Regions from separate parts of the Shewanella acanthi genome, predicted to be linked through region 1. Evidence: predicted binding sites of a transcription regulator. Region 1 holds the regulator's gene; each other region holds the start of a gene.
The links. Region 1 encodes sigma-54, which starts transcription at its own class of promoters, with help from an activator protein. Its sites were predicted from a motif close to GTTGGCACGNNNNTNGNNT; they were not measured.
Positions count from the first base shown of each region.

Region 2: a site for sigma-54 is predicted at 5,093-5,111, ahead of flhA (flagellar biosynthesis protein FlhA). Genes of this name have one in related genera too.
Region 3: a site for sigma-54 is predicted at 3,911-3,929, ahead of fliE (flagellar hook-basal body complex protein FliE). Genes of this name have one in related genera too.
Region 4: a site for sigma-54 is predicted at 1,604-1,622, ahead of K0H61_RS05445 (flagellar assembly protein FlgT). Genes of this name have one in related genera too.

Region 1 is NZ_CP080413.1:604,716-611,953, forward strand. It holds gene rapZ (RNase adapter RapZ) at 1-576, opposite strand, end outside; gene ptsN (PTS IIA-like nitrogen regulatory protein PtsN) at 573-1,016, opposite strand; gene hpf (ribosome hibernation promoting factor) at 1,019-1,306, opposite strand; gene K0H61_RS02590 (RNA polymerase factor sigma-54) at 1,335-2,810, opposite strand; gene lptB (LPS export ABC transporter ATP-binding protein) at 2,916-3,647, opposite strand; gene lptA (lipopolysaccharide transport periplasmic protein LptA) at 3,650-4,192, opposite strand; gene lptC (LPS export ABC transporter periplasmic protein LptC) at 4,179-4,739, opposite strand; gene kdsC (3-deoxy-manno-octulosonate-8-phosphatase KdsC) at 4,736-5,287, opposite strand; gene K0H61_RS02615 (KpsF/GutQ family sugar-phosphate isomerase) at 5,287-6,264, opposite strand; gene mlaF (phospholipid ABC transporter ATP-binding protein MlaF) at 6,866-7,238, shown strand, end outside.
Region 2 is NZ_CP080413.1:1,250,107-1,257,344, reverse strand. It holds gene K0H61_RS05675 (RNA polymerase sigma factor FliA) at 1-657, opposite strand, end outside; gene K0H61_RS05670 (MinD/ParA family protein) at 650-1,531, opposite strand; gene flhF (flagellar biosynthesis GTPase FlhF) at 1,536-2,945, opposite strand; gene flhA (flagellar biosynthesis protein FlhA) at 2,957-5,056, opposite strand; gene flhB (flagellar biosynthesis protein FlhB) at 5,216-6,346, opposite strand; gene fliR (flagellar biosynthetic protein FliR) at 6,361-7,158, opposite strand; gene fliQ (flagellar biosynthesis protein FliQ) at 7,163-7,238, opposite strand, start outside.
Region 3 is NZ_CP080413.1:1,234,772-1,242,009, forward strand. It holds gene K0H61_RS05570 (sigma-54 dependent transcriptional regulator) at 1-1,273, shown strand, start outside; gene K0H61_RS05575 (sensor histidine kinase) at 1,384-2,466, shown strand; gene K0H61_RS05580 (sigma-54-dependent transcriptional regulator) at 2,459-3,799, shown strand; gene fliE (flagellar hook-basal body complex protein FliE) at 3,984-4,322, shown strand; gene fliF (flagellar basal-body MS-ring/collar protein FliF) at 4,367-6,058, shown strand; gene fliG (flagellar motor switch protein FliG) at 6,051-7,097, shown strand; gene fliH (flagellar assembly protein FliH) at 7,084-7,238, shown strand, end outside.
Region 4 is NZ_CP080413.1:1,206,126-1,213,363, reverse strand. It holds gene K0H61_RS05460 (flagella synthesis protein FlgN) at 1-217, shown strand, start outside; gene K0H61_RS05455 (LPP20 family lipoprotein) at 315-764, opposite strand; gene K0H61_RS05450 (FlgO family outer membrane protein) at 761-1,393, opposite strand; gene K0H61_RS05445 (flagellar assembly protein FlgT) at 1,730-2,896, shown strand; tRNA gene K0H61_RS05440 (tRNA-Arg) at 2,952-3,027, shown strand; gene K0H61_RS05435 (hypothetical protein) at 3,242-4,090, shown strand; gene K0H61_RS05430 (helix-turn-helix domain-containing protein) at 4,221-4,409, shown strand; gene K0H61_RS05425 (hypothetical protein) at 4,641-4,943, shown strand; gene K0H61_RS05420 (replication endonuclease) at 4,936-6,840, shown strand; gene K0H61_RS05415 (retron St85 family RNA-directed DNA polymerase) at 7,169-7,238, shown strand, end outside.

The DNA of each region.
Region 1 (7,238 bases):
TTCCCAGTGGGGATTTGGTAAAAAACGCACATCAAACATAAAGTCGGCTTCGGTGGGCATGCCGTGCTTAAAGCCAAATGATTCGAAATTGATCACCAGTTCTTTATCGACACTGCCGAGCAGAATTTGCCGAACCTGATCGCTGAGTTCATAGATATTCAAGTTAGAGGTATCTATGTAGTGATCCATCTGCTGCGATAAAGGCTCAAGCAATTTACCTTCAAGCTTAATGGCTTCCTGCAGTGAGACGCGGCTCTTAGACAAGGGGTGCAAGCGCCGGGTTTCGCTGTAGCGTTTGAGCAGGACTTTATCGCTGGAATTGAGGAAGAAGCTGATAAGTTCAGTGCCATCGGCGAGACTTGCGAGTTGTTTTTCCAACTCTTTGTCTTGCTCTGGCAAGTTACGCACGTCGACACTGATGGCGACGAGATCGTTACTGCCCTTGAGCTGCCCAAGTAAACTGCCGATTAAGGGTAATGGAAGATTATCGACGCAGTAATAGCCGAGATCTTCGAGCACCCTTAGTGCGACAGATTTTCCTGAGCCAGAGCGCCCAGACACTATAACCAGTTTCATCCAGTGATTACCTGATAGAGTTCCGTTTCATCATGGGTTTTGCGTAATTGCTTCAAAACCTGTTTGTCGCTCAGGCGCTCGGCCATCGATGACAGGGTACTTAAGTGCTGCTGACACTGTTCAGCAGGCACAAGCAGTGCAAATAAAATATCAACCGGTTGCTTGTCGATAGCGTCAAAAGCTATCGGTTCCTCACATTTAACGAGTATTGCTATGGGTTGTGCTATATCGGTTAATCTGCCATGTGGAATGGCGATACCGTTACCTATACCTGTGCTCCCCATCTTTTCGCGTGCCACTAGGCTTTCGAATATCTCTTGAGATGAGAGGGTTGGGTACTGGGCAGCGGCTAAGTCGCTGATGAGTTCCAGTACCTTTTTCTTACTGCCCGGAGTGGCGCAGGTTGTGCATTCCGGCCGCAGTATGGTACGAAGTTCCATTGTTAGTGTTTTGTTAACTTCTCTTTGTGTTTAATAACCTGACGATCAAGCTTGTCTATCAGGACGTCTATGGCAGCATACATGTCCGCATGCTCTGAAGTCGCGAAGACTTCACCACCGGTGAGATTGATCCTTGCTTCGGCGATTTGTTGCATTTTCTCAACATTGAGTACAACGTGCACATTATTGATCTGTTCGAAATGACGTTCAAGTTTTGAAAACTTTTCCTCTACATATGCCCGTAAAGATTCTGTTATCTCGACATGGTGTCCACTCAGGTTAATTTGCATAGAAACGTCCTCCGATATCCACTGTAGGTTATAAACTTTTACGCTGGTTGGATGGGGGGATCAGCATCGCTTCTCGATACTTCGCAATCGTTCTTCGGGCGACGTTAATTCCCTGTTCGGCCAGAAGTTGTGCCATCTTGCTATCGCTCAGAGGCTTCTTCTGATTTTCCGCCGCAACCAGTTTCTTAATAAAAGCTCTGATTGCTGTGGATGAACACTCACCGCCATCGTCGGTGCCGACGTGGCTTGAGAAGAAATATTTTAGTTCAAAAAGTCCCTTTGGGGTATGCATATACTTTTGGGTAGTCACCCGTGAAATGGTCGACTCGTGCATTTCAACGGCTTCGGCAATATCGTTCAGAACCATAGGCTTCATGGCTTCTTCACCGTATTCGAAGAAACCTTGCTGATACTGCACAATGCAATTTGCCACCTTAAGAAGAGTGTCGTTACGACTCTCTAGACTCTTAATAAACCACTTGGCTTCCTGCAGATGACCACGGATAAACTGACTATCAGATTGATTTTTACTGCTGCGAGCCATTGCTGCATACTGTTGATTAACATTGATTTTTGGCATGCAATCCGGATTGAGCTCGACGACCCAACGACCATTTTTCTTCGACACTGAGACATCGGGTACAACGTATTCTTCATCTATTGGGGTGATTAATAAACCAGGACGAGGGTTAAGGGTTTGGATAAGGGCAATGCTATCGCGCAGATCATCTTCCTTAAGCTTGGTCTTTCGCATCAACAATCTAAAATCGCGGGCAGCGATCAGATCCAAGTGTTCCTTGATCAGCATGCGAGCGTTATCTAGTTGAGGTGTATCAGGCGAAAAGTGAGATAATTGGATCAGCAGACACTCGCTTAAATCCCTTGCCGCGACACCGAGAGGATCGAAATGTTGGATACGCTTCAATACCGCTTCGACTTCATCGAGTTCGATATCCGGATTACCCATGGCCTCGAGAATCTCTTCGGTGCTCTGGGTCAGATAGCCCTGATCGTCGATAGCATCGATGATTGCGGTGGCAATTGCCATATCGGTGTCGGAGAAGGGGGTGAGATTTTTTTGCCACTCTAAGTGTTCGTAAAGCCCTTCGCTGGTTTCGCCTTGAAAGGGCATATCGTCTTCTCGGCTGCCACCAGGGCCGGCATTGGATGAGGCGGTGTAGACTTCATCCCAAGTCGTATCTATGGGAAGTTCGTCGGGCATGGAATCCTTAGTTAAGGATTCGGCGATATCGACGGCAGAATTATCCTGCTCGGGTGGAAGGGCGCTGGCTTCGCTGAAATCAGTATCGGCGATGGCCTGATTGCGGTCACTCGATGCGTCAAATTGCTCCTCTTCCAGCTCGAGAAGAGGATTTGAGTCTAAGGCTTGCTGGATCTCTTGCTGCAATTCCAATGACGACAATTGTAACAGGCGAATTGCCTGTTGTAGTTGTGGCGTCATTGTTAACTGTTGACCCAGTTTGAGCTGGAGTGACGCTTTCATGCTACCGCTGATCCCTACGTTATAATTTTGAATTTAGGTTACTTGTTATCTTTTTGATTGAGTCAAGAGACCTAAAATTCAAGGAGTTTGGCTCTGTTTTAGTAACTATAGCCTGAATTGTTCACCTAAGTACACAGCCCTAACTTGCTGATTGTTTAAGATCTCTGCGGGTGTCCCCTCTGCGATCAGGTTTCCGTGACTCACGATATAGGCATGCTCACACACGTCTAAGGTTTCGCGCACGTTGTGGTCGGTGATCAGCACTCCAAGCCCACGACTTTTGAGCTGTTCAATGATCTTCTTGATGTCGATAACCGAAATTGGGTCAACCCCGGCAAAGGGTTCATCGAGCAGAATAAACTTAGGATTTGCGGCAAGGGCGCGGGCAATTTCTACCCGGCGGCGTTCACCACCCGACAGTGACATGCCTTGGCTGTCACGAATATGGGTAATGTGGAATTCTTCCAAAAGATGTTCTAGCTCTTCAATCCGTTGCTCGTTATTGAGTTCTTTGCGGGTTTGCAGCACCGCCATGATGTTGTCGTGCACGGTGAGCTTACGGAAAATACTGGCTTCCTGTGGCAGATAACCAATCCCTTTACGGGCCCGTAAATGCATAGGATCGGCGGTTAAGTCATCGTTATCGATAAAGATACTGCCCTTATCGCTTTTGACCAGACCGACAACCATGTAGAAAGTGGTGGTTTTGCCAGCGCCATTTGGGCCGAGGAGCCCGACTACTTGCCCAGTTTTTACCGTGAGGCTGACATCTTTAACGACCTGACGACTCTTATAGCTTTTGGCCAGATTTTGGGCTTTTAAGGTAATTTGGGTCATTGTCAGTCCTGTTTAACAGGTTTGTCAGCGGGAGGATTTTTAAGATCTTCCTGATAATTTTCGGGCTGAATAATCGTTATTACCCGATCGTCACCATTGCCGGTACTCTCTGCAATCAGTTTTTGCTGGGTGATGTTGTAACGAATCAGGTTACCTGTCACTTGGCTACCAGCTTGATCGAGGGTTGCTTGACCTTTTAGTGTTAGAGTGCGTGAAGCCATTTCGTAGCGAATTTCTTTTGCACTGGCAGATGCAGGGCGGCCATCATCGAGGATTTGGCTATAGGTTGCAGGGTTACCCGTGGCGACTAAAATTTTGCTGTTGTCGCCCTCTGCTGAGAAAGCACGCAGCTCATTGGCTTGGATCTTGATCGAGCCCTGGGTCACTTCAACAGGACCGTAGAAGATGATTTGGTTATTTTTGATATCTGCAGTTTGGCTGACAGCCTTAATCTTGACCTCTTGCTGCAAATCACCAACTTTGGCAAAGGCGCCCATGCTGGTCATTAGCATTAGGCTGGCAAGTAATATGTTATTTTGCTTCATAGGTTCCAACTACCTGACTGGTCAATTGCACTTCCTGCGCGTTTAGATCCGCGTAAAGGCCTTGCCCCTGAATATTAAAATCTTTGCCTTTGACGTAGATGATACGGTCAGAGGTCATAATCATAGTGTTAAGATCGAGCTCTAAAAAACTGGTCGACAACGTTTGTATTGGCTCACCGGGGCTGATGGCCTCGATAATAACATTATTTTCTAATGCAACCTTACCCGTATCCTTTAACAAGCGGCCATTATCGGCTTGAATTTGCCATTGTGCTTGACCCTTATCGGGGTACACAAGGTATACAGGGCGAACAAAGTCCGTTTGGTTTTTCTGCTCGAAGTGCTCCATGTGCTGGGCGCTGACTCGGCTATTCACCTGACCCTGCTCATTAAATTCGATGCTACGCAAATCGTCGATAATGTAATCGGGTCTATCGCCATTATTCAAGGATGTATCAGTGTCGTCGCCACGTTTTTGCTGCACTTGCCAATAAAGTACTAATGCAGTACCAAAAAAGGCGATAATAGCGAGGGTCACACGACTCATATACTCATTCCATGGGCCGAAGTAAATTTATTTTGGCTAAGCAAAAGTAAGTCGGTTAGCTCCCTGAGGGCGCCATGGCCACCGTTGAGGTGGGTCACAAAGTGGGCGTGTTGGCGCACATAGGGATGACCATCCGCCACGCAAGCAGAAAGCCCAACGACTTTCATTACCGGCAAATCGACAATATCGTCACCGATATATGCCACTTCTTCAGGAGCCACATTGTAGAGGGCTAACAGCTCTTCATAGGGTTCAAATTTGTTGTCGACACCTTGATAGATATGGGTAACACCGAGTGCTGTCATGCGGTTCTCAACAATTTTAGATTGGCGCCCCGTGATTACCGCCAAATTAAAACCACTGGTCAGTAACGAACGAACACCATAGCCATCACGGGTATGGAAGGCTTTAAGTTCTTCGCCCGAATTGCTTAGATAGATGCGGCCGTCCGAGAAAACGCCATCGACATCGCAGATCAATAACTTAATTTTTTGCGCTCGTTGCCATACCTCATCACTGATGGGGCCATAAAAACCTTGTTGTGGCATTAGATCACTCCTGCTTTAACCATATCGAGCATATTGAGCGCACCGATAGGACGACGATCGGCGTCTATCACTATCAGGCCGTTAATATTTTTAGATTCCATCACCTGTAGCGCATGGGCTGCCAGTACATTACCTGTGATTGTAACGCAGTTGCGGGTCATCACATTAGCAATGGGTGTAGTACGAAGATTGACTTCGGCATCGATGATGCGGCGTAAATCACCGTCGGTAAAGATACCTTCAAGCCTTTGATCTTTATTGACAACGGCGGTCATACCTAACCCCTTACGTGAAATTTCATACAAAGCTTCGGTAATGGTCAGATCATTACTCACTACAGGCAAAGCATCGCCACTGTGCATAACATCGCTGACCTTGAGTAGCAGCTTACGGCCAAGTGCACCACCGGGATGGGAAAGGGCGAAATCTTCACGGGTAAAGCCCTTTGCCTGCAAAAGGGCAATGGCGATGGCATCGCCCATCACTAGGGTTGCCGTGGTGCTTGAGGTTGGCGCAAGTCCTAGCGGACAAGCTTCTTCAGGCACTTCGATGCATAAATGCACTTGGGCTAAACGCGCCATATTGGATTCGGGCTTGCCTGTCATGGCAATTACAGGAATCGCTTTACGCTGAATAACGGGCATCAGGGCAAGAATTTCACTGGATTCACCCGAATTAGAAATCGTTAATATCACATCATTATCAGAGATCATCCCTAGATCTCCGTGGCTGGCTTCACCTGGATGGACGAAGAAGGCGGGGGTGCCAGTGCTGGCAAGGGTCGCGGAAATCTTATTGCCGATATGGCCCGATTTTCCCATCCCCATCACGATGACTTTACCAGTGCAATTGAGGATCAGTTCACAGGCTTTGGCAAATTCAGCGGAGTCGATGTACTGATATAAATTGTCGAGTGCTGTTCGTTCAATATCGATGACTTTACAGCCCCATTGGCGCAGTTGTGATTGGTCTACCATGTCTATCTCTCTGTTTGCCTTGTCTTTATCGCCCCATTTCGAGAATGTAATGGCATGATGTGGTACGCAATAAAGATAATAAAAGTTAGTGGCATCCTGCCTAGGGTTAGATTGTGGTACTTACTGTTCCGTTTTTTGGTGTCGCGATTTATCTAAGCGATTCCTAAAGGCAATATCGTGTCAATTTTTTTAGTAAATCAGAGCGCTAGCTGGATTAAGTATTTATTGAATATCAATATATTACTTGGATTTTTTTGTTGGGTTGAATTTTCATGTAACCCAATAGATATCCTGCTCAAATATGCTAGTTTGAGCCCAAATTCAGCCAGCAAGTTCAGTTTAAATACCAGTTTATGATTTAGCCCACGCTAAACAAAATGGTCGATTTATCAACATGAACGAAAACATTAGGTAACACTTAATCTTAACGGTGCGAGAACCTATCGCGCATTTTCGCTGGAAAACAGAAAAATTGAAAGTATTGTAGGGCGATAGTGTCGATTTGGTTGTAGGTTACAGGCGAATTACGTACAATTTGCGGCTCTTCGTTTGGTCTGTAATGGATGCGCAGATCACCTCATTTCAAATATCGGAATCCAGCATGACTCAAGAACAAAAGCCATTGGTTGAAATCCGTCATTTGGGCTTCAGCCGAGGCAACCGTGTCATATATGAGGATATTAGCCTTTCTATTCCTCGAGGCAAAGTGACCGCCATCATGGGACCGAGTGGTATTGGTAAAACCACATTGCTCAAATTAATTGGTGGTCAATTAACGCCGGACAGTGGCCAAGTGCTGTTTGATGGGCATGACGTCCATGGCGTGAGTCGCAATGAGTTATTCGAATTGCGTAAACGCATGAGTATGTTATTCCAAAGTGGTGCCCTGTTTACCGATATCAATGTGTTCGATAACGTTGCCTTTGCCCTGCGCGAGCACTCGGGGCTGCCCGAAGAGATTATTCGCACTATCG
Region 2 (7,238 bases), 650 kb from region 1:
GCTGACACGGGACTCACTTACCTCAAGAATGGCGCCAATTTCTTTTAAATTCAATGCTTCATCGTAGTACAACGACAGAACTAGCGCATCTCTTTCAGGCAATAACTTAATTGCTTCCACCAGCGCGGTATGAAACTGGCTCTCAGCCAATTGCTCAAAGGTGCCATCGCCGACGTGATCCTCGGCGGTTAAGATATCCTCAGAAACGCCAAGATCTTCTATCCCTATGATTTTACCTACAGAAACATCATTGAGAATATGATGGTACTCCGCAAGCGTCATATCAAGTTTTTCGGCGATTTCTGTGTCCCGTGCATCACGACCGAGCACCTGCTCGAGCTCATCGATGGCTTGGGCAACGCGACGATTGTTACGATGGACAGAACGAGGTACCCAATCACCCCGACGGATTTCATCCAGCATCGCCCCGCGAATACGTATGCCGGCAAAAGTCTCAAACTTTGCACCTTTGCCGCCATCAAATTTCGACGATGCTTCTAAGAGGCCCATCATCCCAGCTTGCAGTAAATCATCGAGCTGCACTGAGGCGGGTAATCTGGCGAGCAAATGATGTGCAATTCTTTTAACCAACGGTGCATACTGTTCAACGATAGATGATTTATTGTTTAAACAAGTATACGCAGCGGCTTTATTCACTCGTTTTTTCCTCTTGCATATTTGGTCGCTGAACTAATCGCTCAACGAAAAATTCCAAATGTCCGCCGGGTTGTTGCGGCACAGGCCAGCTCATAATTTTATTTGCCAGTCCCTGATACGCAATCGCCGCTGGAGACTTAGGAAAAGCCTCGACGACTAATTTCTGCTTTCGCACAGATTTACGCAGATTTTCATCAAATGGAATGGTTGCGACAAGTTCAAGTGCGACATCTAAAAATCTGTCGGTCACTTTACTGAGTTTAGCAAATAATTCCATACCTTCGCGCAAACTGCGGACCATATTGGCGACAATTTTGAAGCGGAACACACCATGCTCACGGCTGAGAATTTTAATGAGTGCATAGGCGTCGGTAATTGAGGTAGGCTCGTCACACACCACGATGAGCACGTCCTGCGAGGCGCGTGAAAAACTGAGCACCATATCGGAAATACCCGCTGCGGTATCAACAATTAAAATGTCGAACTGGGTGCGCATTTCACTGAATGCACGAATTAGGCCTGCATGTTGCGCAGGGCTTAACTCCACCATCGCCTGAGTACCTGAGGTTGCTGGCACTATGCCAATCCCCTTAGGGCCACGGACGATAATATCGTCTAATTCCGCATCGCCAGACAATACGTGGGAGAGATTACGTTCAGCGCGGATCCCTAACATGACATCGACGTTTGCTAAGCCAAGGTCAGCATCAAGCACTAACACGCGCTTGCCCTTTTCGGCTAATGCCACAGCAGTATTGATGGATACACTGGTTTTACCCACGCCACCTTTACCACCCGTCACCGCGATTACTTTCACTTTTTCGTTATAGGGTTGATTCATCATACGTAAACCACTTGCTTGATCCAGGGTCATAACTCTACTCAAATGCACAGGTCAAATTATCTGACCACGCTGTGTCTTGTAATGCTTGTTGTTCGGTTCCATCTAATGCCGATAAAGCTTGTTCAGCTAACATAAAGGTATCGGCAACCTTCATATCCTCAGGCACACGCTGCCCATCGGTGACATAACTTAACGGCAGTCCACTTTGGATCAATACACTCAATGCGCCTGCAAGTGATACCGATTCATCGAGTTTAGTCAGTACCACACCAGATAGTGTAATGCGCTTAAAATGATTCACCGCATCCTGCAACACTCGGCGCTGCCCTGTTGCTGACAGTACCAGATAACTCCGGATAGGTATTCTGCTATTTGCAGTTAAATTATCAAGTTGCTGATAAAGACGCATATCACGCTGCCCCATACCCGCGGTATCTATCAATACTAGCTTGCGATTTCTAAACTGATATAGGATCTGCTCTAATTCATTTAAATCATGAGCTTGTTTGACTGGACACCCCATAATCTTGCCGTAGGTCGCCAGCTGCTCATAGGCACCAATTCGGTAATGGTCGGTAGTGATCAAGGCAACTTGATCCGCGCCATGGTGCGCGGCAAAGCGAGCCGCTAATTTGGCAAGGGATGTGGTTTTACCCACACCAGTTGGGCCAACTAAGGCGACTACACCGCCCTGTTTTACAATATCATCACCTTGATTATCCAGCATATTAGCAAGACTTTGCGGCAGAGCGCGCACCAATTCCGCAGGCGTGTAATGCTGACTTAACGCCGCTAATTTTGCCGCGACCGCTGGGGAAAATTCGGCTTCTAACAGTTTGGATTCGAGCATTGCGCCCACGGGGTCGATTCGCTTCTTATGCTCTGACATCAAAGATGACACTTGGTGAGTCAGTAGATTACGTAAAGATGCTAACTCATCACGCATCGCTTCGATTTCGGCACTTTGTTTATGACTGCTCTGTGGTTTATGACTGCTTTGTGATTTGTTATCAAAACCAGATGCCATTTCACGGCGGTCAACCTTAGGTGCAGCTGGCGCTTCTAGGCTCTTAGCCCATGAAGGTAATTCTTCATCTTGCTGTTTATAGGATAATTGCTGATTTAAGCGACTTTGTTGTTTTTCCAGCAGTGCCAGCAAAGAATCCGCTGGTGCAGAAGGCTTAACACGACTCTCCGCTTTAATTGGGGCTTTCATAGGAGCTGCGCCTAGTGAAACTAAATCATCACTGACATCGTCCATAAAGGTTGGGGCATTATTGGTGGTTGCCTTAGCTTTAGGTTCGTCATAATCAACCGCCGCAACGATTTCGATGCCGCCGTTGACTTTTTTATTCGACATGATGACTGCATCTGAGCCGAGTGTATCTTTCACTTGAGCCAGTGCAGCACGCATATCTTTGGCAAAAAAACGTTTAATCTTCACTTATGCGTCCTCTACTGGCCGACGGCAGATACAATACGTATTTGTTTTTCGTCGGGGATTTCTTGATAAGAAATCACTCTAAGGTTCGGAATAGTATATTTAACGAAGCGAGACAGAGTCGCACGTAACATACCAGAAGTCAGCAAGATGGCGGGTTGACCAACCATTTCTTGCTTTTGCGCCGCAGAAGCTAGCGATTGCTGCATGCGCTCCGCAAGACCGGGTTCGATATTTGGCCCCTCGCCGCCGGTTGCTTGCATTGACTGATGCAACATCTGTTCCAACTCTGGCGCCAAAGTAATGACGGGAATTTCCAATTCTGGGCCGGAGATTTCTTGAACTATCATGCGTTTCAATGCGATACGCACTGCTGCGGTCAACACTTCGGTGTCGGTACTCTTAGTGCCGTATTCTAACAAAGTTTGCACTATGGTACGCAAGTCTCTAACCGAAACTCCTTCATTTAATAGGTTTTGCATCACTTTTACGACGCTACCCAGTGGCATCACATCGGGGATAAAGCCATCCACCAATTTAGGAGAATGCCTTGCAAGCATATCCATCAGTTGTTGCACTTCTTCATAACCAAGGAGTTTGGCCGCATTGTTGGTGAGCAGCTGACTGATATGCGTTGCCACGACAGTCGCCGCATCCACTACTGTATAACCTAGGGTTTGGGCGTGCTCACGTAGCTCAGGCGCAATCCACACCGCTTCAAGGCCAAACGCAGGGTCACGGGTTTCGATGCCATCAAGCTTGCCATACACTTGGCCAGGGTTGATTGCCAGCTCGCAGTCGTGGCGAATATCGGCCTCTCCCACAACCACGCCCATTAACGAAATCCGGTAGGCATTAGGGGATAAATCCAGATTGTCGCGAATATGCACTGCAGGTACTAGGAAGCCCAGTTCCTGCGAGAGTTTTTTACGCACGCCTTTAATACGGCTCAGTAGCTCACCACCTTGGCCTTTATCGACAAGCGGAATGAGGCGGTAGCCAACTTCAAGGCCAATGGTATCAACGTGGTGAACATCATCCCAACTAAGCTCTTTTGGCTCTCTATCCTGTCTTTCGGCAGGTCCAGATTTCACTTGCTCTAACGCTTTTGTACGCTTGGTTTCATTACGTTTAAACACGAAATAAGCGGCACCAGCCGTTACAGCCGCAAAACTTAAAAACGCAATATGCGGCATACCTGGCACTATACCCATCACAAACAACAGGCCGGCGGCAATACTCAGGGACTTATGACTGTCAAACATCTGACTGATCAGCATCTGCCCCATATCACCAGACTCATTCTGACGGGTTACCATCAAGGCCGCAGCGATGGATAACAGCAACCCCGGAATTTGAGCGACTAAGCCATCACCAATCGTTAACAGCGTATAAATTTCAACGGCTTGAGTAAAAGTCAGTCCATGTTGGACAATACCAATAATGAAACCACCGAGGATGTTAATCAGCAAAATCATGATCCCAGCAATGGCATCACCTTTTACGAATTTTGACGCACCGTCCATCGCGCCGTAAAAGTCCGCTTCACGGGTCACTTCGGCGCGGCGAGCACGGGCCTGATCCTGATTGATAATCCCAGCGTTGAGATCGGCGTCAATCGCCATTTGCTTACCGGGCATCGCATCTAAAGTAAAGCGAGCACTTACCTCGGCGATACGACCAGCGCCCTTAGTCACCACGGCAAAGTTGATAATAATCAGAATGATGAAGACGACTAGACCTACGGCATAATTACCGCCAATCACCACAGAGCCGAAGGCCTCAATCACCTTACCCGCCGCATCGCCACCATTATGACCTTCGAGTAATACGACGCGGGTCGAGGCGACGTTAAGTGCAAGTCTAAGCAAGGTTGCTACAAGCAACACAGTAGGGAAGGCGGCAAAATCTAAAGGTCTATCGGTATAAATCGCCACCAGCAAGACAATCAGCGCCAGTGCGATGTTAAATGAAAAGAGGACGTCGAGTAGAAATGGCGGGATGGGCAAAACAATCATAGCCAGTGCGGCGAGCACTAGCATAGGTGTACCTATGCCCTTGAAAGAACTCAATTTCAACTGCTTTACTTGGCCAAGGGAGGCTTTAACATCCATTCACTCATACCTAAACTTTGACGTATAGCAGCTTAAAAGCAAAAATCACGCCAATTAAATGAGTACAAGAGAATGCAAATATCACGGGGGAAGTTGGTTGCGACTTACTCAAGGCGAGAAGTTATAAACGCGCGTGCTGGAGTTGCCTACATTCACAAATTAGTATTTCAGCTCATCGGGGATTGGCTGATTTACCGGAATAGGTATCGGCTTACGGCCACGCCCTTTTTGATACTGACGCAGCTGGAATACATAGGCGAGCACCTGTGCAACCGCAGTAAAGAGCCCTTCTGGAATTTGTTGGTCAAGCTTTGTGGTATGGTAAATCGCCCGCGCAAGCGGTGGCGCGGAAACAATCGCAATATTGTGTGCCCTAGCGACTTCACGGATTTTAAAGGCGACGTCATCCACACCTTTGGCGACGACAAAGGGCGCTGCAGAGCGTTTTACATCGTATTTCACTGCCACAGCATAATGCTCGGGGTTAACCACAATGACATCGGCATTAGGCACTTCAGCCATCATTCGCCGCTGGGCAAGTTCACGCTGCATTTGACGAATACGGCCCTTAACCTCTGGCTTGCCTTCGGTATCCTTGTATTCGTCCTTCACTTCCTGCTTGGTCATTTTAAGCTGTTTATTGTGATTCCATATTTGAAATGGCACATCAATCACCACAATCAGCAGCACAGACGAACACAACAAAATAAACATCCACACCAATAAATCTAAAGCGTGATACACGTTGCCCGGCAGATGATCGGTGGATAACAGCAAAATATCGTTGAAATAAAAACTGAGGAGTAAATATGCCGCAATCGCAACCACTGAAAATTTAGCGATCCCCTTAGTCAATTCAACTAAAGCCTGCACGCCAAACATTCGCTTAAAACCTGCGATAGGGCTCATTTTACTCGCCTTAGGTAACATGGCCTGAGTAGAGAAATTCATTCCCCCAAGGGCAATATTCCCCATAAAGGCCACCACTACGATGAGCAGCATAATTTTGAGGATCGGCCAGATGATTTCACCACCAACGAGCCCCCAAACTTTAAACATTTGATTGGTATCGAAGATTTCAGCGCGATCCATAGTAAAAACGCGCTCAAAAATCCGAGACAGCGCGGTTGCAAGCCCAGGCCCTAACATATAAAAGCCTACGGCTGCCGAGAGTAATACTGTTGCCGTACCTAATTCTTTAGAGCGTGCAACCTGCCCCTTTTCCCGCGCCTGCTCGAGGCGCCTCCCGGTGGGTTCCTCACTGCGTTCGCCACTACTTTCTTCAGCCATTACGCACTCCTACCTTACAAAATGCCATCGGCTTGACACTGAAGCCCTAGCACATCACACAGCAAAAGCTGTGCCGAAGACCATACTTCTTCAAAATGCGCCATGACGGGAGTTAAGGTTAGCCAGAGGATTAACAACCCACCAATCATAGTGATAGGAAAACCAATAGAGAAAATATTGAGTTGTGGCGCGGCCCTTGTCATGACACCAAAGGATAAATTCACCAGTAATAGGGCTATAATCGCGGATATCGACATGGTTAGTGCAGCGCCGAACATATACGAGCCCCAATCGGCAAGGGCGCGATAACTAGTGAGTGTTAACCCTTGATTCGAAATGGGTATGGTATCAAAACTCGCCACCAACATTCGAATTAATAGCAAATGGCCATCGACAGCTAGAAATATCAGCGTTGCTAACAATAGGAAGAAATTACCAATCACAGGAGTCTGCTGGCCTGAGCCTGGGTCAACCATGGAGGCAAAGCCCAAGCTTGTCTGCATACCAATAATTTGACCTGTTAATACAAAGGTTTGCATCACCATTTGCGTTACAAACCCCATCGCTACACCGATGATAATTTGCTGCGCGGTGATAAATACCGCGCTTAAGCTAAATAACTCAGCGTCTTTCACGGGGGGGAGTACGGGGGCAATTGCAAAAGTAATGGCCATCGCCAGTAACAGCCTGACCCTCGCGGGTGTGGTTGTTGCCCCAAAGACCACCATGACCATCAACATGCTCGCCACGCGAAATAAAGGCCACATGTAGGAGGCAATGGTCTGCATCAAGGTATCGAGCAGCAGCTCCATGGACTTAACCCACCACTTGGGGAATGCGGTTTACCATTTCAACAAAGAAATCCATCATGATTTCTATCAGCCAATGTCCT
Region 3 (7,238 bases), 630 kb from region 1:
TAGTACCGACAATATGTCAGAAGAGGCGCTTAAATCTCTTGCTGGCCAATATCCATGGCAACCCATCATTTTATTTGGAAATGCAGCCGAGCTGCAGGTATCCAACGTATTGGGTCACGTTGAAGAACCATTAAATTACCCTCAATTGACCGATTTACTGCATTTCTGCCAGGTTTATGGACAAGTTAAACGTCCACAGGTTCCAACGAGTGCCAATCAAACAAAGCTTTTCCGAAGTCTCGTCGGGCGTAGTGAAGGCATTGCTAATGTGAGGCACTTGATCAATCAAGTCGCTTCATCCGACGCGACTGTACTGGTTTTGGGGCAATCTGGCACAGGTAAAGAAGTGGTCGCCCGTAATATCCATTACCTGTCTGATCGCCGCGATGGCCCCTTTATTCCGGTTAACTGTGGTGCGATTCCCCCTGAATTACTCGAGAGTGAGTTATTTGGCCACGAGAAAGGCTCGTTTACCGGGGCGATTAGCTCCCGTAAAGGCCGTTTCGAATTAGCCGAGGGTGGCACGCTGTTTCTCGATGAAATTGGTGATATGCCGCTGCAAATGCAGGTAAAACTGCTGCGTGTGCTTCAAGAGCGCGTGTTTGAGCGTGTCGGTGGCACTAAAACCATGACGGCAAATGTGCGCGTGGTTGCAGCAACTCACAGGGATATCGAAAGCATGATTGGCACCAATGAGTTCCGTGAGGATCTCTACTATCGCCTAAATGTGTTTCCTATTGAGATGCCTGCTTTATGTGACCGCAAGGACGATGTGCCATTGCTGTTACAGGAGTTAGTGAGCCGAGTATACAACGAAGGTCGTGGTAAAGTTCGATTTACCCAGCGTGCTATCGAGTCCCTTAAGGAACACGTTTGGTCGGGTAACGTCCGGGAACTCTCTAACCTTGTAGAGCGTTTAACGATTCTCTATCCGGGCGGGTTGGTTGATGTAAATGATTTGCCAGTGAAATACCGCCATATCGATGTGCCTGAATACAGTGTTGAACTCAGTGAAGAGCAGCAGGAGCGTGATGCGTTAGCTTCCATCTTTACCAGCGATGAGCCGGTGGAAATCCCTGAAACGCGTTTCCCAAGTGAGCTACCGCCTGAGGGGGTTAACCTTAAGGATCTGCTCGCTGAGCTTGAAATCGATATGATCCGTCAAGCACTGGAGCTGCAGGATAACGTAGTCGCCCGCGCAGCTGAAATGCTAGGTATTCGCCGTACTACCTTAGTTGAAAAAATGCGTAAATATGGTATGACAAAAGAATAACGCTATTCTTAACGTCTTATCTTCTGATTTTTCAGCTAAAATCTCTCTTCAATAATTTGGCATAAAATCTGCAAACACTCCGTCAGAAGCAATTTTTTGACGGAGTGTCTATGTCAGCGCATCCACTAACGCAAACCGAATCGTTTACCCCAAGCAATAAACGATGGAACCAAATGCGTGAAGCCGCCAATATGTCCAATCGTATGGAACATATTCTGCAGGCTATGCCCTCTGGCGTAGTGATTTTGAACGGTGATGGCATTGTCACCGACGCAAATCCCGTCGCAGTCGAACTCCTAGAGCAATCTTTATGCGGTACCCGCTGGATTGATGTGATCCATTCGGCTTTCGCGCCGCAGGACGACGACGGTCATGAAGTTTCCCTTCGTAATGGTCGCAGGGTGAAACTTGCCATTACACCGTTGACACCTGAACCGGGTCAGCTGATTGTGCTGACCGATTTGACCGAAACCCGTCTGCTTCAACAGAATATCTCCCACCTGCAGCGTTTATCTGCCCTTGGGAAAATGGTGGCAACCCTTGCCCATCAAGTTCGTACGCCTTTATCTGCGGCGCTGCTCTATGCCGCAAACCTTGCCAGTACTAAATTATCCGACTCTGCTAAGGCTAAATTTCAACAAAAGCTGGTGGATAGACTTAATGAACTCGAGCGTCAGGTTAACGATATGCTTCTGATGGCTAAGGGGCGTCAGGATGAGATGGGCGAAGTTGTCACCTTGAGCGAGGTATTAAGCCAAGTCATGGCTAACTGCGAGCCCATTGCCGCTAAGCAAGGTAAATCCTTGACCGTGATTCATCAGGCAAATCAGCCGCTGCTTGCCAATGTCAATGCCTTAAGCTCTGCGATAAACAACTTGGTGATCAACAGCCTCGAGGCGGGAGCCAGTCAGATCCATATTGTTACCAGTGATGTAGGCGAGCATGTGCAGCTGAGGGTGATAGATAACGGCAAGGGGCTTGATGCTAAGATGCAGAAAAAAGTCCTTGAACCCTTTTTTACTACTAAGCCACAGGGAACAGGATTAGGTCTTGCCGTGGTGCAATCCGTAGTACGCAATCATGGCGGCCAATTACAGTTAACTTGTACTCCGCAGCAGGGCTGCACAGTACTGCTAACGTTCCCAAAGGCTAAATCGGCTCGCCCTCTGCCATTGGAGAACAGCCATGTCTGAAGCCAGAATTTTACTCGTCGAAGACGATGCATCACTAAGGGAAGCGCTGCTCGATACCTTGATGCTTGCTCACTACGATTGCGTCGATGTTGCCTCGGGCGAAGAAGGCATTATCGCCCTTAAACAGCAGCAATTCGATATGGTGATCAGCGATGTGCAAATGGAGGGAATTGGCGGTCTTGGGCTGTTAAATTATCTTCAGCAGCACCATCCCAAAATTCCTGTGCTGTTGATGACGGCCTATGCCACCATCGGCAGTGCTGTGAACGCCATTAAGCTTGGCGCCGTGGATTATTTGGCTAAACCCTTTGCTCCAGAGGTGTTATTAAACCAAGTACTGCGTTATTTACCCATAAAATCAAATGGCGATAGTCCCGTTGTTGCCGACGAGAAGAGCCGATCGCTTTTGTCATTAGCGCAGCGTGTTGCCGCATCCGATGCATCCGTGATGATCTTAGGTCCTAGTGGCTCGGGTAAAGAAGTTCTGGCGCGGTATATTCATCAAAATAGCAGTCGTGCAGACCAAGCTTTCGTGGCGATTAACTGCGCAGCAATTCCTGAAAACATGCTAGAGGCAACTCTTTTTGGCTATGAAAAGGGGGCTTTTACGGGGGCCTACCAAGCTTGCCCTGGCAAATTTGAGCAGGCCCAAGGTGGAACCCTCTTACTCGATGAAATCTCTGAGATGGATTTAGGACTGCAGGCCAAACTGCTACGGGTATTACAGGAACGTGAAGTTGAGCGATTAGGTGGTCGTAAAACCATAAAGCTCGACGTCAGAGTACTTGCGACGTCTAACCGTGATTTAAAGGCCGTAGTGGCAGCGGGGCAATTTAGGGAAGATCTCTATTATCGAATCAATGTTTTCCCGCTTACTTGGCCTGCGCTAAATCAACGCCCAGCGGATATCTTGCCGCTGGCGCGCCATTTACTTGCTAAACATGCTAAGTCGCTCAATATAGTGGATGTGCCTGAGTTTGATGAACTTGCATGTCGTCGTCTGTTAAGTCATCGCTGGCCAGGAAACGTGCGTGAGCTCGATAATGTGGTACAGCGGGCACTTATCCTACGCTCAGGGGGAAATATCAGTGCTAATGATATCATTCTCGACGCCCAAGATGTGCCTCTCTCATCTGAGTCGGTAGAGCAGGCTAATGAACCTGAAGGTTTAGGCGAAGAGTTAAAGGCCCAGGAGCATGTCATTATTTTAGAAACTTTGGCCCAATGCCATGGAAGTCGAAAATTGGTGGCCGAAAAGTTAGGTATAAGTGCAAGAACCCTAAGATACAAAATGGCAAGAATGCGTGATATAGGCATCCAAGTGCCCAGTTAAGTTTACCCCATTCAAATTCTCCCTTTAGCCTACGCAGCGAAGGCGTCATTTCATTAGTGAAATGGCGCCTATTTTTCTTCGCACGGCTTAGTTTTAAATGGTTAAGTACAACTTGGCCATCATTTTGCATATCCCTATTATCAGGTTAGATATATCGTCAATAACTCGACGATGGGAGCACAGTATGCAAATCGGCGCAAATTCATTACTGCAAGAAATGCAGTCACTTAAAGGGGAAATTACCCCCTCATTGGGCATAGCGCCCAATAATCTAGTGCAGCAGGTGAATAACACTGCGGGATCCGATTTTGGCCAGTTACTTTCCCAAGCCATCGGTAATGTGAGCGGTCTGCAAAATACTTCCTCCAATCTAGCTACGCGCTTAGAGCTTGGTGATACCACCGTAAGCCTGTCTGATACCGTGATTGCACGTGAGAAGGCCAGTGTTGCCTTTGAAGCCACGGTGCAAGTGCGTAATAAGCTCGTTGAAGCTTATAAAGAAATCATGAGTATGCCGGTTTAGGCCCATCTTTAACCCATCAGTAGGTACGAATCGTGAGCACAGAAATGATTGTCGGGTCTAATAGCAATCTGGCCGACCAAGGGGTGGGGCAGGAGAATAAATCTGGCGTTTTCGGCGGAATCGGCGGCGTTGATATGATGCGCCAAGTCACTATGGTATTAGCCCTAGCGATATGTTTGGCCGTGGCTATCTTTGTGATGATTTGGGCACAAGAGCCTGAATACCGTCCATTGGGTAAAATGGATACCCAAGAGATGGTGCAAGTTCTTGATGTTTTAGATAAAAATAAGATCAAATACGAAATCAATGTCGATGTCGTCAAGGTACCAGAAGATAAGTATCAAGAAGTTAAAATGATGCTTAGCCGCGCAGGTGTTGATACAGCGGCTTCCAGTAATAAGGATTTTTTGAGCCAAGATAGTGGTTTTGGCGTTAGCCAACGTATGGAGCAGGCACGACTCAAGCACAGCCAAGAGGAAAACCTAGCCCGTGCCATCGAGCAATTACAAAGCGTGAGCCGTGCTAAGGTGATTCTGGCGTTGCCAAAAGAAAATGTGTTTGCCCGCAATGCCTCCCAACCTAGCGCGACTGTTGTTATCAACACTCGACGTGGTGGTTTAGGTCAAGGTGAAGTCGATGCGATTGTAGATATCGTTGCGTCGGCCGTTCAAGGCTTAGAGCCTTCTCGTGTGACAGTAACAGACTCGAATGGACGTCTGCTTAACTCAGGCAGTCAGGATGGCGTTTCTGCAAGAGCCCGCCGCGAACTTGAGTTAGTACAGCAAAAAGAATCGGAATACCGTACCAAGATTGAATCCATACTGACGCCCATTTTAGGTCCAGATAATTTTACCTCTCAAGTCGATGTCAGTATGGACTTCACCGCCGTAGAACAAACGGCAAAACGTTTTAACCCGGATTTACCTTCGCTACGGAGCGAAATGACGGTTGAAAACTACTCATCTAATGGCAGCAGTGGCGGCATCCCTGGTGCGTTAACCAATCAACCGCCAATGGAATCAAATATTCCACAGGAAGCGACGGGTTCATCGCAATCGAGTGTGAGTTCAGTGGGTAATGCCCACAGTGAAGCAACGCGCAATTTTGAGCTCGACACTACCATCAGCCATACCCGTCAGCAGGTAGGAACGGTTCGCAGGATAAGCGTTTCGGTCGCCGTTGACTTTAAGGCTGGCGCGGCCGGTGAAAATGGTCAAGTGGCTCGTGTTGCCCGTACCGAGCAGGAGTTAACCAATATTCGTCGTCTACTTGAAGGCGCAGTCGGCTTTAGCGCTCAGCGTGGTGACGTGCTTGAAGTCGTTACTGTGCCTTTTATGGATCAACTAATTGATGAGTTGCCAGCCCCTGAAATGTGGGAGCAACCTTGGTTCTGGCGCGCGGTTAAACTTGGTGTCGGTGCCTTGGTGATTCTGGTGCTCATCATCTTTGTGGTACGCCCAATGCTGAAACGTTTGATCTATCCAGATAGTGTCAACATGCCCGAGGATACCGGATTAGGTAATGAGTTGGCCGAGATTGAAGATCAATACGCAGCCGATACCCTAGGGATGCTCAACACTAAGGATGCCGAATACAGTTATGCCGATGATGGTTCGATTCTTATCCCTAATCTGCATAAAGATGATGATATGATAAAAGCTATCCGCGCGCTCGTGGCCAATGAGCCTGAGCTTTCTACCCAAGTCGTGAAAAATTGGTTACAAGACAATGGCTGAGAATAAATCAAAGGAAAATGAAGGCGGTTCAAGCGCCAGCATAAAGGAAATGAGCGGCATTGAGAAAACGGCCATTTTACTCTTAAGTCTGAGTGAAGCCGATGCGGCATCGATTCTTAAACACCTTGAGCCAAAGCAGGTACAAAAGGTGGGGATGGCGATGGCGGCCATGGCCGACTTTGGGCAGGAGAAAGTAGTTAGCGTCCATAAGCAGTTTCTCGATGATATTCAGAAATTTTCCGCCATCGGTTTTAACAGTGAAGAGTTCGTCCGTAAGGCATTGACGGCTGCCTTAGGGGAAGATAAAGCCGGTAATCTGATTGAACAAATCATTATGGGCAGCGGCGCTAAAGGCCTAGATTCCCTCAAGTGGATGGACGCAAGACAAGTGGCGACTATCATCCAAAACGAGCATCCTCAAATTCAAACCATTGTGTTGTCTTATTTGGAGCCTGATCAAGCCGCAGAAATTTTTGGGCAATTCCCTGAAAATACCCGCCTCGACTTGATGATGCGTATTGCTAATCTCGAAGAAGTTCAGCCTGCCGCGTTGCAAGAACTGAACGACATTATGGAGAAACAATTCGCCGGCCAAGGTGGTGCCCAAGCTGCGAAGATGGGCGGTCTAAAAGCCGCTGCCAACATCATGAACTACCTCGATACCGGAATCGAAAGCCAGCTAATGGAAACCATGCGCGAGACCGACGAGGAAATGGCGCAACAAATCCAAGACCTGATGTTTGTGTTTGAGAACCTGATTGACGTCGACGACCGCGGCATCCAAGTGCTACTTCGTGAAGTTCAGCAGGATGTGTTGCTTAAAGCATTAAAAGGCACTGACGATCAGCTCAAAGACAAAATTCTGGGTAATATGTCAAAACGTGCGGCAGAGCTGCTGCGTGATGACTTAGAAGCCATGGGGCCCATTCGCATTAGTGAAGTGGAAATTGCCCAAAAAGAAATCCTTTCAATCGCCCGTCGTTTAAGCGACAGTGGTGAAATCATGTTAGGTGGCAGCGGTGGCGATGAGTTCCTCTAATTCGAGCGACAACAAAATGACGCCAAGTGCGGATGATGCTGTGGAATTTAGCCATTGGGCGCTGCCCGATGTGACTGAATTACCAGATGAATCCGTATCAAATCTATTTGGTCGCAGGACCGCGCAGCAAGCAAAGCCTGA
Region 4 (7,238 bases), 600 kb from region 1:
GCAGGACCTCGCCACTAAAATGGCCACGGTCAAGCAAACCCTAGCAGAATGCAAAGCGTTAAATGCTCAAAATGCTAGTCTTATCGAGATGAATATTGCAAGCCTTAATCGCTTTGCCCAAGCATTACAGGCAAGTCGAAATGCCACGAGTCTCACCTATAACGAAAAAGGCAAAACGTCGACGATATCAAGCTTAGGTAATGATATTAAAGCTTAAGGTTCAGGATACCACTGACTGAAATCAGCGATATGAAATCCATTAAAAAGCCGCGACATCGACGCGGCTTTTTAATGAGCGAAAATTTCATGTCACACTAGAAATAAGTAACTTCTTTGATTCGCTGTGGGCGGCTTTGCTGTTGGTAGAGCTGCCATACTTGAGCGAAATCTAGCTCCAACTCAGTCACATAATGATCACCCGCAGGATAACTTTTCACGACCCTAGCCCCACGAATAATCCCCGTCACCGAGGCTTTTACATTATCATCGGTTAGCATCCATTCACTCACACTACTATTGGCGGTAATTTTCTGGCCATAAACCTGCTCGGCTAACTCACGGTAAGCCACAATTTTTGAAGCCTGCATCGCCATCAGTACCCGTTGTGATTGTTCTTTTGCCGGCTGAGTCGCTAAAGGTGCATAGCCGATAGCCGTCAGTTTGGGAAAACTTGGGGGTGGCACATCCTCCCACTGAACGTATCTATCTTTGCTGCTACAGGCAGTCAGCATCAGTAAGGCCACTAAGACAAAAAAGGGTTTCATTTGTTATCTCCTAACACGCGAACTTCGTTCATTCCCGGTGCGGATTGACGATATAAAATGCCATCGTGGGACACCACCTGCTCAGAACGCTGCAGGTAATTGCCAAGTTCTTTTTGGGTAATAAAGGTCTGAGAGGTCGACACCACCCGATTGTTACTGATGGTAACAATACGAGTGTTAATCGCCATGCCATTTGTCGCTGGGCTCATTGTCGAGACGACTAAATGGTCGACAGGCAGGTTGGTTGATAACTTTTGCCACTCGCGCGTCAAAATAAAATCACCTTCTTCAGTCACTCTTATGCCATCACCTAAATTTAAATCCACCACATTGAACTGAAAGCTATGCAGTGACGCCATTAACCCCTGCTGTAATTGCAGGGCAAAGGCGTTGGTACTATTCAAGTCCCCAACTAGTACAGGCGTTAGAACAACCAAAGGCTGATCAGGACGCAAAGCATCATTTTGCTGTGTTAACTCAGTCGTAATACGCTGTGATATATGATTGATAACTGCCGTCGGCGGCAATCCATTGCCGTCAACAAAGCTCGGTTTTGGCGGCTCTTTTGTGCCAGAAGCACAACCTGCCAACACTAAAATTGCCATATAAATTAATGCACGTTTGAGCATTAGTCTTACCTCAATGGTTATATGCGGTCACAAATGACCCATTACCTTTGCCACTTTGTCTTATGGCTAGCAATTATCAGACCAGGTTAAGAGTATTTGCAAAGGACGCATGTTGAGAAATACCTCAGCTATCTCCCTGCAGAGTTGTTATCGACCTCAATTCTGTATCCTTAAACCTCAGTAGTCACCCGCAATATTACCCGCTCAATAACAGGCACAGAATTTGCTTTAACTCGGCTAAATAAATAACGTCAGTAAATCGGCAGATCCTGACTTTTGGCTGTCACACAGTTTTGTCGTGGCAGAGCGTAGTAACTTTCGTTAAGGACTCTATTAATGAACAAAATAAGTACCACCTTGCTCATGATTGGGAGCCTTACGCTATTTGCAATACCCGCTAAAGCCGAGTGGGTGAATGCCAGCGGTGATGCCACTATTATCAATGGCAATGTGACCCAAGCGCGGGAAGAAGCCATCAATCAAGCCGTGAGCTATGCAACCCTCAATACTGGCATCCAGATTTCCAGCGAGCAGCAAACCACTAACGGCAACCTCACTCAAAATAACTTTTCCATTAATCGCAATGCCCAGGCGATCAGTATCCAGTTAGTGAGTGAACGGATTGAAGGCAATAGAATATATGTGTCCTTAAGACTCGACCTCAATGACGATCCCACGCAACAGTGCCCTGCGGGTCAGCTAAAGGCGGCCATTCTTATTCCCCAAGCACAAATTAAAGACAGAGCACAATTACGCTACGGCCAATTATCTGGATTTGAAGAAGTGATTTCGGAGAAACTCGGCAATAGTATTGATGGTTACTCATCCACCAGCTTTAGCCATATCCACGCCAAAGAGCGGCTCGATATCACCCAGGCGCTTGTCGATATCCGAGGTTATCGCCTTCCTAGCTGGCTCAGTGAAATCACCGATAGCCAATACATTTTACTGCCGCAGATTATTGATATCTCGACCGAGCCTGTCACCCGAACCTTTATGGGGTGGTGGGATGAAGCGCCACATCGACAATTTCAATTCAAACTCAGCCTCTACCATGGCATTAGTGGAGAAGAAGTTTGGAGCAAAAGCTACAGCACAAGTGCACCTTGGGAGTTTGCAGAAAATGCCATTGTCACCCCAAATAGTAATCGCTTTTGGAACTCAGCCTACGGCCGTCATATTAGTCTCATCATGCAGGAAGCGACACGGGATATAGATAGCACCCTCAATTGCCGCCCCCTTCTAGGACAAGTGGTCAGTCGCCAAGGCGACCGAATTATTCTAAATTTAGGTCGTAAACACGGAATACGAGTAAACGATAAATTCCAAGTGGTTTTACAGCAAAACCTACCCGATAGACTCAATGAAATGCGCGCTGTAGCCAGTAAGAGTCGAGCAACGGTACAAATTGAACAGGTCAGTGAAGAAAGTGCAACAGCCGTGCTAACGGACCAGAATGCAGTTTACAATGTACAGATAAACGATATAGCGATTAAGATTTAAGCAACTAAATCTTGAGACTTTTAATCAAAGACAAAACCAGTATAATCACTGACGTCTCTTCATAGCTCAACAGGATAGAGCAGCCGCCTCCTAAGCGGCCGATCGGGGTTCGAGTCCCTGTGGAGAGACCATAAGTCACTTTTTTACTATAAAATTCAACAACTTACGAAAAATTAAAAATCCTGTGCCGCCTATGTGCCACCATAGGAATGACGTTTTTTAGAATTTTTTTTCGTAACATTTTCAAAAATCCCGCTTTCACGCATTTCACCCGTTTTCTGGACTCTCAGGCTCATTTCCGTTAGTTTTTGGTTATCCAGAACAACTAGCAAAGTTTTTATCATCATGAATTCTATTGATGCCGTTCTAAAGAAAGCTGCCGAATACCAAATGCAAGGAACGGCTGAACAGCTAATGGAGGTTTGGGAAAATGACGAGAACCCAAAACTTCAATTTGTTGCTGAGTTTTTGATCACTGCCTTGTCCCATGACTGGCTAGGCTCATACGTATACAAACTCTTGCCAAACTCGGAAGATAGTCAAAACCTTAGCCATAACGAGATTATTGAGCGTCTCGCGGTGATCGACAACATCTCTGACTTGGTTGATTTAACAGCAGAAGACGTTGCTAACTTATTCTTCGATTTCGCCACCAAATTTCCTTTGGCGGCACCGGAGAAAAACTCTCGATTACTCGAAAAGTTCACATCCGCAAAAACTCTTTCAGATGCATTTAAAGAGCATGACCAGTTTCAGCATTACGAAGATTTACTACACCTCCTGGAGGAACGTGAAGCAGACATTCTTCACGCAGCACTATCCTGTGAGATGGCAGGGCTTGAAAAGGCAGCAAACACACTCAAAAAAGAATTAACAGTAAGCCTATTTTCAAGTAAAAACAGGTCATTACAAAAAATCAAAGCTGGCTTATTTGAAGCTATTGGTAAACGTAATTCTGTCAAGAAAGCAGCTAAAGCTGGCAATGACTCCAAACATGCTATCAACCGAACTCTTAAAGCTGATGCTGTCAAACTCTACAAAGCGGGTAAGTTCCATAGTGCCAGACATGCAGCCCGTCAGCTTCTCCCGCAAGTCGCAGCAATCTCCGAGCAAAGAGGCTCACCATTGGAGTGGCACACCAACGGATTCGATCGTCTCTACAAATGGCTGTTGGCGTCAGATAAAGACAAATAATTTTACCTCTCGCGGCGAGAAATACATTTCTCACTGCGAGAGGTATGTTTCTCCCTGCGAGCGAGACTTACATCCTAATAGCACTTCCCTAACCTAACTCCTGACAAATCCACTTTAATCAGGAGTTACCATGAACGATATCTTGCTCACCCCTTCCGAGGTCGCCGAATTTCTCGGCGTCACCATTGGCACGCTTTCGGTTTGGCGATGTACTGGCCGCTATCCTTTACGCTTCGTTAAAGTAGGCCGCAGCGTTAAGTACCGCCAAAGCGATGTGGAATCCTTCGTTAACGGGAGGGTTTATGATCACACTCTTTAAATACTCAGCCACGCTTTGCATCATCATTCAACTAGCGATGATGGATCACACACTATCCGAGAGTGTGAAATCCATTAGGTTACATAACGAGTCCATGTACCCGTTAACGGGTACAAAGCGCAAAATTGAAAAGTTGTACCTGTTAACGAGTCCCGACACCGTTAACGGGGACATGGCAATAATCACTGACCAAGGACACGTATTTTCGTTACATAACGGGGAGGCTAAATAATGATGACCTCCCCTACTTTATCCATGCCCAAACTCACCGATGAACAACTGGAATTTGCCCAATGGCTTTCAAAGGGCAATAGCCTTTTCCTGTGCTCAGAAATTTGCAGCGACTTTGGCAAGGTTGACGGTATTGCAACCTTTAACGGGCACTTTCAAAAACGCACCCTCTTTAGATTAAAACGTGAAGGACTACTCACTGAATCCACCGCGTTTGAAATGGGTATTCGCTGGCAAAAGCTCACGCTTAACGAGCGAGGTAAGCAACTACTGACTAACAGCGAGGTAAAGACTGATGCCTAAGGTTCATGCTGACGATAAACATTGGCTAGAGAAACAACTCTATGGCCTGCCCACTCCACACCGCTTAGCAATGATGCACATCTACCTCCAATTGCCGACACGTCGTGAAGCTAACTTAAGCGTGCTGCACACTAGAAAGCGAATCGCTGAGATCATGGGCAAGGATAAGTATTTTTATAATGTGAATATTGATAATCAAGATATTAATGTAAAGGCCAAGCAACATGCCCGCCGCTGTATTCAAATTACTACTCAAATTGAAGGTAAGGGATTACTAACTACTTACAACACGCTTATGCATTACATGGCTTGTTACAGCATCAATCCGCCTAAACTGAGTCAGACCATTATCAACAACCTCAAACTCGATACGCTCGATAACATCGAGCTTGCTAAAGTCCTAGGTGTTTTCGCTCGGGCAAAAGATGAAGTTTGGTGGAAACGTAAATTAAGACGGCAGCAGAATCTACGTATTGAAACAGTTTCCCGCTTACTCAATCTGGTGAGTAAGCGAAGAGGGATTTATGCCAGTCACATTACGGTGAGCAATTTTCAAAGCCAATGGAAGAACAACCAACAGCTTTTAGAAAACACCTTTGCAACTAATGAGCATGGATTCAGTGCAAGCCTTGCCGATTTATCCAAACGCAATGTATCAAATCCCACTATTCGCAAAGCTGAGTTAATGGCTCGTAGCCGTGGCTTTGAAGATCATGCTAAAGAAGCAGGTATCAGCGCAGTCTTCTTAACTATGACTACTCCATCAAAATACCATCGTTCATTTGCAATAACAGGGGATGAAAATCCTAAATGGAGCGGCGCAACTCCGCTCGATGCCCAAGAATACCTTAACCGCACTTTCGCCCGCATTCGTGCCGATCTTGCCCGTAAGCAAATCACCCCATTTGGCTTTCGTGTGGCAGAGCCACACCATGACGGCACACCGCATTGGCATTTACTGTTATTCGTCCCTGCCGAGCAACTACAAACCCTAGTAGATACCTTCTGTCACTATTGCCTAGAAGAAGATGGTGACGAACAAGGCGCAAAAGAATGCCGCTTAAAGGTGGAATATATCGACCTAGAAGAAGGCTCTGCAACTGGCTACCTTATGAAATACATCAGTAAAAACATCGATGGTGAAGGTATTGAGTACGACAACTACGGCAAAGATGCCAAAACATCTGCAATCAGAGTAAAAGTATGGGCATCCTGTTGGGGCATTCGCCAATTTCAACAAATTGGTGGCGTGGGCGTTACAGTATGGCGCGAATTAAGACGGATTGATCCAATTAAAGATCCGAGTCTCGATTGGATTGAGGCTATCCGCCAAGCTGCCGATAGTAGCAATTGGAATTTATATACTCACCTTATGGGCGGTGTTACTTGCAAACGTTCAGAGCAAACTATTCACCCACTCTATAAGCACAAATCCCAACAAATTACCGCATCCATGCAGGAACTTTCCCAAAACCCAATTCTGGATTGCGGGAATAGTCTGAAAAATTACCGCAGTAATGCTGAAAACTCCGTGAACCAATTACAGGACGCTTTCAGGAACATGCAGGAATCATCTTGGGAATCTCAGGATCACCTTCCTGAAATGCCAGTAAAGGCTTCAGGAACAGTTGCAGGATTTTCGGGGTTAGATACGGGATTAGAATCGGGATTAGCTTCTGGAATAGATACAGGAATTGCAGAAATCAATTCAGAATCTGCGCCTGAAAACTATCAGCCACTCAAAACTAATCGCTATGGCGATGCCGCACTAACTCAACTTAAAGGGATTGTGTCTTTTGGCGTTGAGATCATCACCCGCGTCCACACTTGGACGCTGGCAACGAAGTCTCAGGTTCAGAAAAAAGCTTTTTGCTCTCACTTGGAGTTCTGTCAATAAGTGTACGAGGAAGCATTAATCACAATCCCAAAAGAGAGCAAGTACTCAGAATAGTATTTAATTCAGTACCATTCTGTCTAAAGCATTGTTAATCTTAAAGGCTTAAAGTAAGATCAAACTGCTCTTTAGCTTAGGACGAATTTCGTCTAGTCGGGTGATTAGCCAGACTCTAACTTATTGAACGGGAATGGTTGCGAAATGTTCGTACTTCTTCGCACCCTAAACTCGTTCCTCCTTTAGGCTGCGAAGAAGTACGAACATTTCGCTGTCTCTAGTAAAGAGCTAAGCCCGAGAGTATTTACTCTTGGGCTTTTTTGTTGAGATATTTATGGACTTAGTAAAAAATTTAGCCAATAACTTAGGTAAAAGAGAATCGGAAGTTAGACGATTCTTGGCTG